One region of the Kribbella sp. NPDC054772 genome, then DNA from elsewhere that is predicted to be linked to it. Evidence: riboswitches for the same ligand, from Rfam matches in the RefSeq annotation. Region 1 holds a riboswitch; the other holds the start of a gene.
The links. A riboswitch is a leader RNA that binds a small molecule or an ion and turns the genes downstream of it on or off. The one in region 1 is predicted to bind FMN.
Positions count from the first base shown of each region.

Region 2: linked by a shared signal. The riboswitch ahead of ribD (bifunctional diaminohydroxyphosphoribosylaminopyrimidine deaminase/5-amino-6-(5-phosphoribosylamino)uracil reductase RibD) and the one ahead of ribB (3,4-dihydroxy-2-butanone-4-phosphate synthase) in region 1 are both predicted to bind FMN.

Region 1 covers NZ_JBSHBJ010000009.1:150,239-155,369, reverse strand. The annotation lists gene ACWGID_RS17540 (sugar-binding transcriptional regulator) at 1-625, opposite strand, end outside; gene ACWGID_RS17535 (apiosidase-like domain-containing protein) at 659-2,110, opposite strand; FMN riboswitch at 2,158-2,291, shown strand; gene ribB (3,4-dihydroxy-2-butanone-4-phosphate synthase) at 2,376-2,990, shown strand; gene ACWGID_RS17525 (transketolase family protein) at 2,974-3,942, opposite strand; gene ACWGID_RS17520 (transketolase) at 3,939-4,817, opposite strand; gene ACWGID_RS17515 (sugar phosphate isomerase/epimerase family protein) at 4,814-5,131, opposite strand, start outside.
Region 2 covers NZ_JBSHBJ010000016.1:99,605-104,735, forward strand. The annotation lists gene ACWGID_RS24295 (vWA domain-containing protein) at 1-1,276, shown strand, start outside; gene ACWGID_RS24300 (protein kinase domain-containing protein) at 1,287-2,351, shown strand; FMN riboswitch at 2,455-2,586, shown strand; gene ribD (bifunctional diaminohydroxyphosphoribosylaminopyrimidine deaminase/5-amino-6-(5-phosphoribosylamino)uracil reductase RibD) at 2,726-3,754, shown strand; gene ACWGID_RS24310 (riboflavin synthase) at 3,755-4,381, shown strand; gene pnuC (nicotinamide riboside transporter PnuC) at 4,378-5,052, shown strand; gene ACWGID_RS24320 (bifunctional 3,4-dihydroxy-2-butanone-4-phosphate synthase/GTP cyclohydrolase II) at 5,053-5,131, shown strand, end outside.

The DNA of each region.
Region 1 (5,131 bases):
AGGTGCCCAGAACGTCCCGAACGGACACATCGTTCATCATCGCCCGCCGGACGCCCGGCGTCCCGACCAGGCCGGGCGCGGGCAGGTAGACCGGCATCCCGCCGGTCAGCTCGGCGAACCGCGCGGTCAGCCGGGTGGCCTGCATCTGCACCGCGGCGTCGCCCAGACCGCCGACGATCTGGACCACCTTGTCGACCACCGGCACGCTCTTGCGCGGCATCCGGTCGACGGCGCTGATCAGCGTTTCGCTCCAGGACGAGATCCCGACTACGTGCCCGCCGGTGAGCGTCATGTCCAGGTACGCCGCCGCGCCCGAACCGAGCGCGGGCAGCACCTCGTCGCCGATCCCGGCGGTGTCGACGACCACTGCGTCGCGCAGCCCGTACTTGCCCTGCAGTTCGTCCTCGAGGTCGCTGTGCACGCCGCTCGGCATGGTCACCACGGTGTGCACGATGCCGACCTCGACGGCCTGCTTGAGCATCCGGGACACCCGCGCCTGGGACAGGTTCAGCTCGGCGGCGATCTGCGGCTGCCGGATGCCCTTCTCGTGGTACATCCGGGCCACCTTCGCGAGCAGCCGCAGCTCGTCCAGCCCGGGCTGGCGCACCGCGCGGTTGCTGTTCACCGGCTCCCCCTTCACGAGAACGATCAGACTGGACTATAGGCAGATGTAGACCCGCGGCGCGCCACCCGCGTCAGGCAGCGGACTTCCCGGCGTGTCCCGTACGCCGCTCGCGACCACCGAACCGTCCCGTGGGTCGACGATCGTGTAGCCCAGCGGGACGCTGTCGTCGAACACCATCACGGGCCCGCCGGTGTCGCGGTACACGATCAGCATCCCGTTCGCTCCGCGCAGCGCCCGGCCGGAGATCACCCGGGTCCAGTCCGGGACCATGTCCGTCGTCGGCAGGCCGGCGAGGATCTTCCCGAGCAGTCCGACGTACGCCGATCCCTCGAAGCCGACCGCCTCGCGCCAGCCCGCGCCCGGGGCGAGGAAGAACTCCGAGTGGCCCGGCTCCTCGGGGTGCAGGCGCCACTGCCACAGGCTGCCCGCCCCGTAGACGACGCCCATCGTGCCGCCCGCGCACAGGTTGCTCCACGCCTCGTGCCCCTGCCACCAGCCCTCCGCGACCCCGGTCCGGCCGGTGTGCTCGTACGTCGGTTCGCCGTTCGCGACTGCCTTCACGGGCTGGTTGCGCCACATGTCCGCGACCCGCTCGGGCACGTGCTCGCCGGTGTGTCCGGTCTGGCACCACTGGAAGTCCAGCCAGTCGGCGTCCTGATGCGCCGCCGGCCGGATGTGCGGCCGGTAGTGGATGCCTGTCGGTTGCTCGTAGCAGTCCACGGCCTGGACCTCTGCGCCGCCCGCTGCGGTCTGCGGCTCGGTGCCCGCGCCATCCGCTCCGACCAGGTAGATCGCCGGCTGAGCGCCGTACCGCGCGACGAGATAGCGGCAGTAGGCGGCGTACTCCTCGGGTGGGACTACCGTGCCGGCGACGTCGAGGCCCTTCCAGCCGAAGCCGTGGAAGACCGGCTGGAGGACCGGGACGATGCCGTGGTCGACGAGGATCCGGAGCAGTACGTCGAGGTACTGGAAGTACTCGGTGTTCGGCTGCAGCAGGTGCCCGTCGGCGAGGTCCTCGAAGCCCACGCCGAAGCCTTCGTCCTGCGTCCGGTCGCGGGGGCCGACGGCGCGCATGTCCGGCTGGACCGACATCAGCAGGACGGCGTTGAACCCCTTCGCCTGTCTGTCGGCGGCGTACTCACGCACTTGGTCGGGGGTGGCACGCCAGGGCAGCGCCCAGGCGGTGTCGGCCACCAGCACCGCGGGCGTGCCGTCCGCGTGCACGAGGCTGCGGCCGCCGGGCGACATCTTCCAGAACCCGTGCGCGTAGAACGGGTTGCTTTCGTCCTCGGCGACCGAAACCTCGAACTCACCGCCCGACCACGTCCACAGACCAGGAAGCGGCGGGGCGAAGCGGACCTTCCGGCCCGCGTCGCCGTCGAGGAAGGTCGGCCGCCGCAGGACGACGCCGGTCTCGTGCGCGAACTCGGCCCACTCGGTGGTGGCGGGCAGCTCGATCTCCCGCCAGACGGATGAGATGGACATGACACTCCCGGGACGCTGGTTGCCGTTAAGCTGAGGACGAGAAGAACACACGTGCTCTGGGGTCGGTGAAATTCCGAGCCGGCGGTGACAGTCCGCGACCCGTGACTTCGCAAGAAGAAGCGGTTGACCTGGTGGAACTCCGGGACCGACGGTGAAAGTCCGGATGGGAAGACGCACGTGGCAGCCGCACGTTCCCTGACGGGGGACGTGAGGCTTGTCGTTGCCCCGGAGTGCTGGTGATTTCACAGCCGAGAGGACAACGATCGTGAACACCATCACCAGCCTGGACACCATCGAACACGCCGTCGCCGAGCTCGCCGCCGGACGCCCGGTCGTGGTCGTCGACGACGAGGACCGGGAGAACGAAGGCGACCTGACCTTCGCCGCGAGCCTCGCCACACCGGAACTGATGGCGCTGCTCGTCCGCCACACCAGCGGCTACGTCTGCGCGCCCGCCGCACCGGAGGTCCTGGACCAGCTGCGGCTGCCGCTGATGGTCCCCGACAACCAGGACAGCCTGCGGACGGCGTACACCGTGTCGGTGGACGCGGCGACCGGCGTCGGGACCGGGATCTCCGCAGCGGACCGGGCGCGGACCGTCCGGGTGCTGGCCGATCCTTCGGCCCGCCCCACGGACCTGATCCGGCCCGGTCACATCCTGCCGCTGCGCGCCGTCGACGGCGGAGTCCGGCAGCGGCCCGGTCACACCGAGGCCACTGTCGAACTCGTCCGGCTGGCCGGATTGCCGCCGGTCGGCGTGATCGGCGAGCTCATGAACGACGACGGCACGCTGATGACCGGAAGCGACCTGCGCGCGTTCGCCGACGCTCATGGCTTCGCGATGATCTCGATCGCGGATCTCGTCAGCTACCTGACGTGACCAGCTTGCGGGCCGCGTCGGCGATGCCCTCGGGGGACAGGCCGTAGCGGTCCAGCAGGTAGCCGGCCGACCCCGTGGGCGCGAACTCGCCGAACCCGAGGATCGACACCCGCGCCGGATGCTGCTGTACGACGGTCTCGGCGACCGCCCCGCCGAGACCACCGCCCCGCACGGCCTCCTCCGCGGTCACGATGCCGGCCGTCTCCCGCGCGGCCGCGACCACGGCGTCGGTGTCGAGCGGCTGCACCGTCGGCATCGACAGCACGCGCGCCGAGATCCCTTCCTCGGCGAGCCGTTCGGCGGCGGCGAGCGCGCGCCACAGCACGGTCCCGTTGCTGATCACGGTCACGTCGTTGCCCTCGCGGACCGTGACCGCCTTGCCCAGCTGGAACTCGTAGTCCTCCGGATACACCTTCGGCACGCTCATCCGGCTGACCCGGATGAACACCGGCCCCTCCGTCGCGGCCGCCCAGCGCAGCGCCGCCGCGGTCTCGATCGGGTCGGCCGGCACGATGATCCGGATCCCCGCGATCGCCCGCAGCCAGGCGACGTCCTCGATCGAGTGGTGCGTCGGCCCGAGTTCGCCGTACGCGACACCGGGGCTCATGCCGCAGAGCTTCACGTTGGTGTTCGAGTACGCGACGTCGGCCTTGATCTGCTCGAGCGCGCGCCCGGTGAGGAAGCAGGACGCCGCAGACACGAACGGGATCCGGCCGCCGTTCGCCAGCCCGGACGCGACGCCGACCATGTCCTGCTCGGCGATCCCGACGTTGATCAGCCGGTCCGGGAACGCCTTGCGGAAGCTGTTCAGCTTGCTCGACCCGACCGAGTCGTTGACGACACCAACGATCCGGTGATCGGCCTCGGCGAGCTGCGCGAGCGTCTCGACGTACGCGTCCCGGCAGTCGTACCGCGGCTGGTCCGCGATCGAGCGGGTCTCCACCACTGTCATGCCAACTCCTTCAGGGCCTGCTGGTACTCGGACGCGTCCGGCACCCGGTGGTGCCACGCGACGTTGTTGCTCATGAACGAGATCGGGTGGCCCTTGTGCGTGTGCGCGATCACGAACGTCGGCTTCCCGGGCCGGAACGGTACGGCGGACAGCACGTCGAGCAGCTCGCCGTGGTCGTGACCGTTCACCTCGACCACCGCGAACCCGAACGCCGCCGCCTTCTCCGGCAGCGGGTCGAGATCGTTGGTCTCCTTGGTGGTCGCACCCTGCTGCAGCCGGTTCCGGTCGACGATTACGGTCAGCCGGTCCAGCTGGTACTGCGAGGCAGCCATCATCGCCTCCCAGTTCGACCCCTCCTGCAGCTCGCCGTCCCCGACCAGCACGTACGTGCGGCGCAGCGAGACGTCGAGCTTGGCCGACAGGGCGTGCCCGACCGCGACCGGCAGCCCGTGACCGAGCGGGCCGGTGTTGGCCTCGACGCCGGCCACCTTGTTCCGGTTCGGGTGCCCGTTCAGCGCGGACAGCGGTTTGAGGAACGTGGCGAGCTCCTCGACCGGCAGGAACCCGAACGCGGCCAGCGTCGTGTACAGCGCTCCGGCGACGTGCCCCTTGCTGAGGATGAACCGGTCCCGCTCGGGGTCGTTCACCGTCTCCGGCGTGATGTCGAGCACCGCGCCGTACAAGGTTGCCAGGATGTCGATCGCGGAGAAGTCGCCACCGATGTGCCCGGCGCCGGCGTGGTGCACCAGCTTGAGGTCCTGGATCCGGATCTGCTTGGCGGCCTCGGCGATGTGCGCGATCTGCTCGGATCGTCCCGCATGCACGGGCAGCCGGCCGAGCACCGGCATCGTCGCATGATCAATGGTCAGCGTCATGCGATCTCTGCCATCGAGCTCAGCAGGACTTTCTGGACCAGCTTCTGGGCGGCCAGCGCGTCGTGCGACGCCTGTGCCGCGGCCAGGGCCTCTTCGTCCAGTACGTCGAGCGCGTGGTGGACCGCCTTCAGGAAGGTGATCGCCTGCTTCGCGGCCTGCACGCTGTCCTCGCGGAACGGGAACTGGTCGAGCTGCCAGACGCCCTCCCAGTTGTTCTTCCGCAGCGTGTGGAAGAACTCGAACGTCTCCACCAGGTGCACCGAGCCGACCACCATGTCGTCGTCCCAGCCGCGCAGGTTGTCGTTGACGTCGAT
Region 2 (5,131 bases), on a different contig from region 1:
CAAGTTCGACCTGCTCGACCAGCCCAAGCACTACCTGATCAAGCGGACGATCACCGGCTCGACCTTGCGTACGGGGCTCAGCTTCCGGCGGCCCGCCGGTGCCAAGAGCTTGGTCATCCAGACCGAGCTGCGGCTGAAGACCCTCGACGGGGAGGATTGCGGCCGCAGCTTCCCCCGGATCCAGGAGGGCGACCAGGGATTTGCGACCGGCACGGCGTCGAGCTGGGCGAAGTACGACAAGACGAACAAGACCTGCGCGCAGGCCGAGCAGTTGCTGCTGACGGTTGATCCGGGCAAGGACTTCCGGGAGATCAAGGACGTTCCGTTCGAGTTGCGGGTCGACGAGGAGCCGCCGGTCGATTCGACGACGAGCCTGCCGGCCGGGGCGGACGACCCAACGTGGACCGCGATGCCGGTGACGAACCCGCGCGAGATCGTGCCGGGCTCGAGCTTCCCCGACGCGCCGCTGCTGCAGCCGGGGACCTACAAGACCACGCTGCTGCCGGGCGAGCTGCAGATCTACAAGATCAAGGCCGACTGGGGCCAGCGGATCCAGGCCCAGGCGACGGTGCCGCAGCTGTCCCAGGCGGCTGGGCGGATCGTGGGCCTGCGCTACTTGGACACCGCCGTCATCTCCCCGACCGGCGAGGAGGCGTTCGCGGTCTTCCCCAAGAAGGTGCCGGGCGGTCCGGGCGGCAAGCGCGGCGTGCTGACCGGGCGGGGCGTGACCCAAGCGATCACCACCAAGGAGATCCGCTACCTGAACCGTGACGGTGCCAACAACTCCGACACCGGTACCTCGACGCCTGGCGTGTACTACATCATCGTCTCGATGACCCGGAAGGCCGACGACACGGCGTTCACGGTCCCGATGACGCTGACCGTCGGTGTGCCGGGGACGGCCGGCGCCGGTAAGCCGCAGTACGTCGACGGTGCCACCCCGGTGTCGGGCGACTCGGTGACGCCGACCGCGAACGAGACGCCGTCGGCGAGTGAGACGCCGGGTACGAGCGAGACGCCTGCCGAGCCCGGTTCGGGTGACAAGACCGAGGCAGGCGGTCCGGTCAAGGAGGGCGCCGACACCGATGACGGTGCTCCGCTCGGCCTGATCGCCGGACTCGGTGGCGGTGCGCTCCTCCTCGTGCTGGTCGGTGCCTTCGCCGTACTGCGCCTGCGCAAGAAGCCGGCCGTCGCGCAGCCGTGGCAGCAGTACCCGTCCCAGGGGCCTCCGCAAGGTCCGCACCAGGGTCCGCCTCAGGGTCCGCCGGGACGGTAGTTTCTGGTGGGTGGAGGCTTTCGCGGGGCGGTATCAGCTGATCGATCTGATCGCGACCGGCGGTATGGGATCGGTCTGGCGGGCGTGGGACCGGCGGCGCACGGGGTACGTGGCGGCCAAGGTGCTCGGGCAGCATGATGCGGCGACGCTGCTGCGGTTCGTGCGGGAGCAGTCGTTGCGGATCGAGCACCCGCACGTGGTCGCTCCGCACGGGTGGGCCGCGGACGACGACAAGGTGGTGTTCGCGATGGACCTGGTGCACGGTGGGTCCGTCGCGACACTGCTCGGAGACCACGGGCCGCTGCCGTCGTCGTACGTCGCCGTACTGCTCGATCAGCTGTTGCACGGGCTGTCCGCGGTGCATGCCGCCGGCGTCGTCCACCGCGATGTGAAGCCCGCCAACTTGCTGCTCGACGTGACGGGCCGGGGATGGCCGCACCTCCGGTTGTCGGACTTCGGCGTCGCGGCGGTGCTGGACGAGCCACGGATGACCAGGCACAGCACCGTCCTCGGTACGCCGGGATACCTGGCGCCCGAGCAGCTGGCCGGCGCGGACCCGGACCCACGTCAGGACCTGTACGCCGTCGGCGCCGTCGCCGTCGAGCTGCTGACCGGTGAACGGCCGGGCACGGACGGCGCCCGGCCGGCGGTCGACGGTCCGCTCGGCGAATTCGTCCGCCGGACCACGTCGAGCGATCCGTCCGGCAGGCCGGAGTCCGCGAGCGCGGCCGGGCGTCTGCTCGCCGCCAGCGGCGCGCTCCCGGCCGCCGGTACGACGCCGTGGGCCGACGACCCGGACGCACCCGAGGTCTTCGATCAGCTGCCCCCGCTGCCGCCCGCCGCCACCGCGACCGAGGCGGTCACTCCGCCGGCACAGCGACCGCCCACCGGCACCGCGACGGAGGCGGTGGCTCCGTCGGCGCAGCGACCGCCCACCGGAACCGCGGCGGAGGCGGTGGCTCCGCCGGCGCAGCGGGCCAACCGGGGGCGGCGGACGCTGGTCGTTGTCGCGGTCACGTGTTTCACCGGTGCGGCAGGCCTGCTCGGCGCTGCCGGTTGGTTCCTGCTCCGCTGAGCCGGAGGAGACCCGCGGAGGTCCTCCGGTCCGACCACGATGTGACCTGGGTCGTGGTGTGGGTTGCGGAGGAGGGCATACTTGAAGCACGAGTGAACCCACTCGCGTGCTCCGGGGTCGGTGTAATTCCGAGCCGGCGGTGACAGTCCGCGACCCGGTCGTCGCAGTTCGGCGACCGGTTGACCTGGTGGAATTCCAGGACCGACGGTGAAAGTCCGGATGGGAGGCGCACGCGGTCGGCGGGTGTGCTCTGACGTCCGGTCGGGCGGTGCGCGCGTCACACGGCGTACGGCGAGACTCGGGTGGCGGAGCGTGGTCGCCGGTTGTCACGAGACCCCGGTAGTGCGTCCGTGACGACGAGGGACCAGTGAGCAGTGAGCAACGCGTCGCCGATTGATGTCGCCTGGATGCGGCGTGCTGTCGAGTTGGCCGCGAAAGGGACCGGCAGCACCCATCCGAACCCGGTGGTCGGTTGTGTGATCACCGGCAGCGACGGGCACCCGGTCGGCGAGGGCTTCCATGCCGTTGCCGGTGGCCCGCATGCCGAGGTCGAGGCGCTCCGGATGGCCGGGTCGCGCGCCCGCGGCGGGACGGCGTACGTGACGCTGGAGCCGTGTAATCACACCGGCCGGACCGGTCCGTGTGCGGACGCCTTGATCGAGGCCGGGATCGCACGCGTCGTGTACGCCGTACCCGATCCGAACCGGACCGCGGCCGGTGGTGCCGACAAGCTGCGGAACAAGAACATCGAGGTCGTCGAGGGCGTTCTGCGGGACGAGGCCGAGGCGATCAACCACGTGTGGCTGCACAGCGTCCGGGTCGGTCGGCCGTTCGTCACCTGGAAGTTCGCGACCACGCTCGACGGGCGCTCGGCGGCGCCGGACGGGACGAGCAAGTGGATCACCGGCCCGATCGCGCGCGCCGACGTGCACCGGCACCGGGCGGAGTGCGACGCGATCGCCGTCGGCACCCAGACCGTGCTCGACGACGACCCCGAGCTGACGGTCCGCGACGAGGACGACGTACCCGCGGCCCGGCAGCCGTTGCGGGTCGTCGTCGGCGACCGGGACATCCCGGAGACGGCGCGGGTCCGCAACGACCGCGCGCAGACGTTGCTGCTGCCGACCCACGATCCCGCCGAGGTGCTGCGGCAGCTGGACGACCGGCACATCCGGCACCTGTGGCTCGAGGGCGGCCCGACGCTGGCCGCCGCGTTCGTGCGCGCCGGCCTGGTCGACCAGATCGTCGCGTACGTCGCTCCGGCGGTGCTCGGCTCCGGGTTCGCCGCGGTCGGCGACCTCGGCGCGGAATCGATCGACCACCTGCGGCGGTTCAAGCTAGCGGACGTCACCCGGCTGGGTGACGACGTCCGGCTGACCTTGGTTCCTCTGGGAGGAAAGTAGATGTTCACCGGCATCATCGAAGAACTCGGCACCGTCGAGTCCCTGGACCTGTTGGACGGCGACGCCGCACGGCTCACCATCCGCGGGCCGAAGGTGACCTCGGACGCCGGCCACGGCGACTCGATCGCGGTCAACGGCTGTTGCCTGACAGTCGTCGAGTACGGCGACGGTCTGTTCACCGCCGACGTGATGCGCGAGTCCCTGCAACGGACCAGCCTCGGCGGCCTGGTGAAGGGTTCGCCGGTCAACCTCGAGCGGGCCGTCACCGCGCACGCCCGGCTCGGCGGGCACATCGTCCAAGGCCACGTCGACGGCGTCGGCACGATCGCGAGCCGGACGCCGGGGGAGCACTGGGAGGACGTCCGGATCGCGACGTCGCCGGAGATCCTCAAGTACATCGCCGAGAAGGGCTCGATCGCGATCGACGGGGTGTCGTTGACCGTGACCGACGTCGACGACGCGTCCGGGACGTTCGGGGTCAGCCTGATCCCGACCACGCTGGAGCTGACCGTGCTCGGGCGGAACGCGGTGGGTGACACGGTCAACCTCGAGGTCGACGTGATCGCGAAGTACGTGGAGAGACTTCTTGCCGGAGGCAACGTGAAGGACAACGGAGGCGACCGGTGAACCCGATCGACTGGCTGCTCACCTCGCAGGTGACGATCGCGGGCTCGCCGGTGCTGGTCCGGGAGATCGTCGGCAACGTGTTCGGTCTGGCCAGCGCGCTGTTCGGCATGCGCCGGCTGGTGTCCGCGTGGCCGGTCGGCATCGTCGGCAACGTCTTGCTGTTCACGGTCTTCGTCGGCGGGATCTTCGACACCCCGCAGGACAAGGATCTGTGGGGGCAGGCCGGGCGGCAGGTGTTCTTCGCGATCGTCAGCCTCTACGGCTGGTACCGGTGGTACCAGACCCGCCACGGTGGCGCGGCCGCGGCCGTCCAGCCGCGGTGGGCGACCGCCCGCGAGCGGCTCGAGCTCGGCGGTATCGCGGTCGTGCTCTACGCGATCGCCTACTTCGTCCTGCGTGAACTCGGCTCCTGGGGTCCGCAGTGGGACGCGTGGATCCTGACCGGGTCGATCCTGGCCACGTACGGGATGGCGCGTGGCTTCGTCGAGTTCTGGCTGATCTGGGTCGCCGTCGACATTGTCGGCGTACCGCTGCTGGTGCAAGCCAAGTTCTACCCGTCGGCGACGATGTACGTCGTCTACGGGCTGTTCTGTGTCCTCGGGTTCGCGTCGTGGTGGAAGATCCAGAACCGTGCGCGGATCCAGACTCCCGAACCGGTGGTGGTGGGTTAGATGGGTGACGTACTGAAGCTCGACACGATCGAGCACGCGATCGACGAGATCCGCGCCGGGCGACCGGTGATCGTGGTCG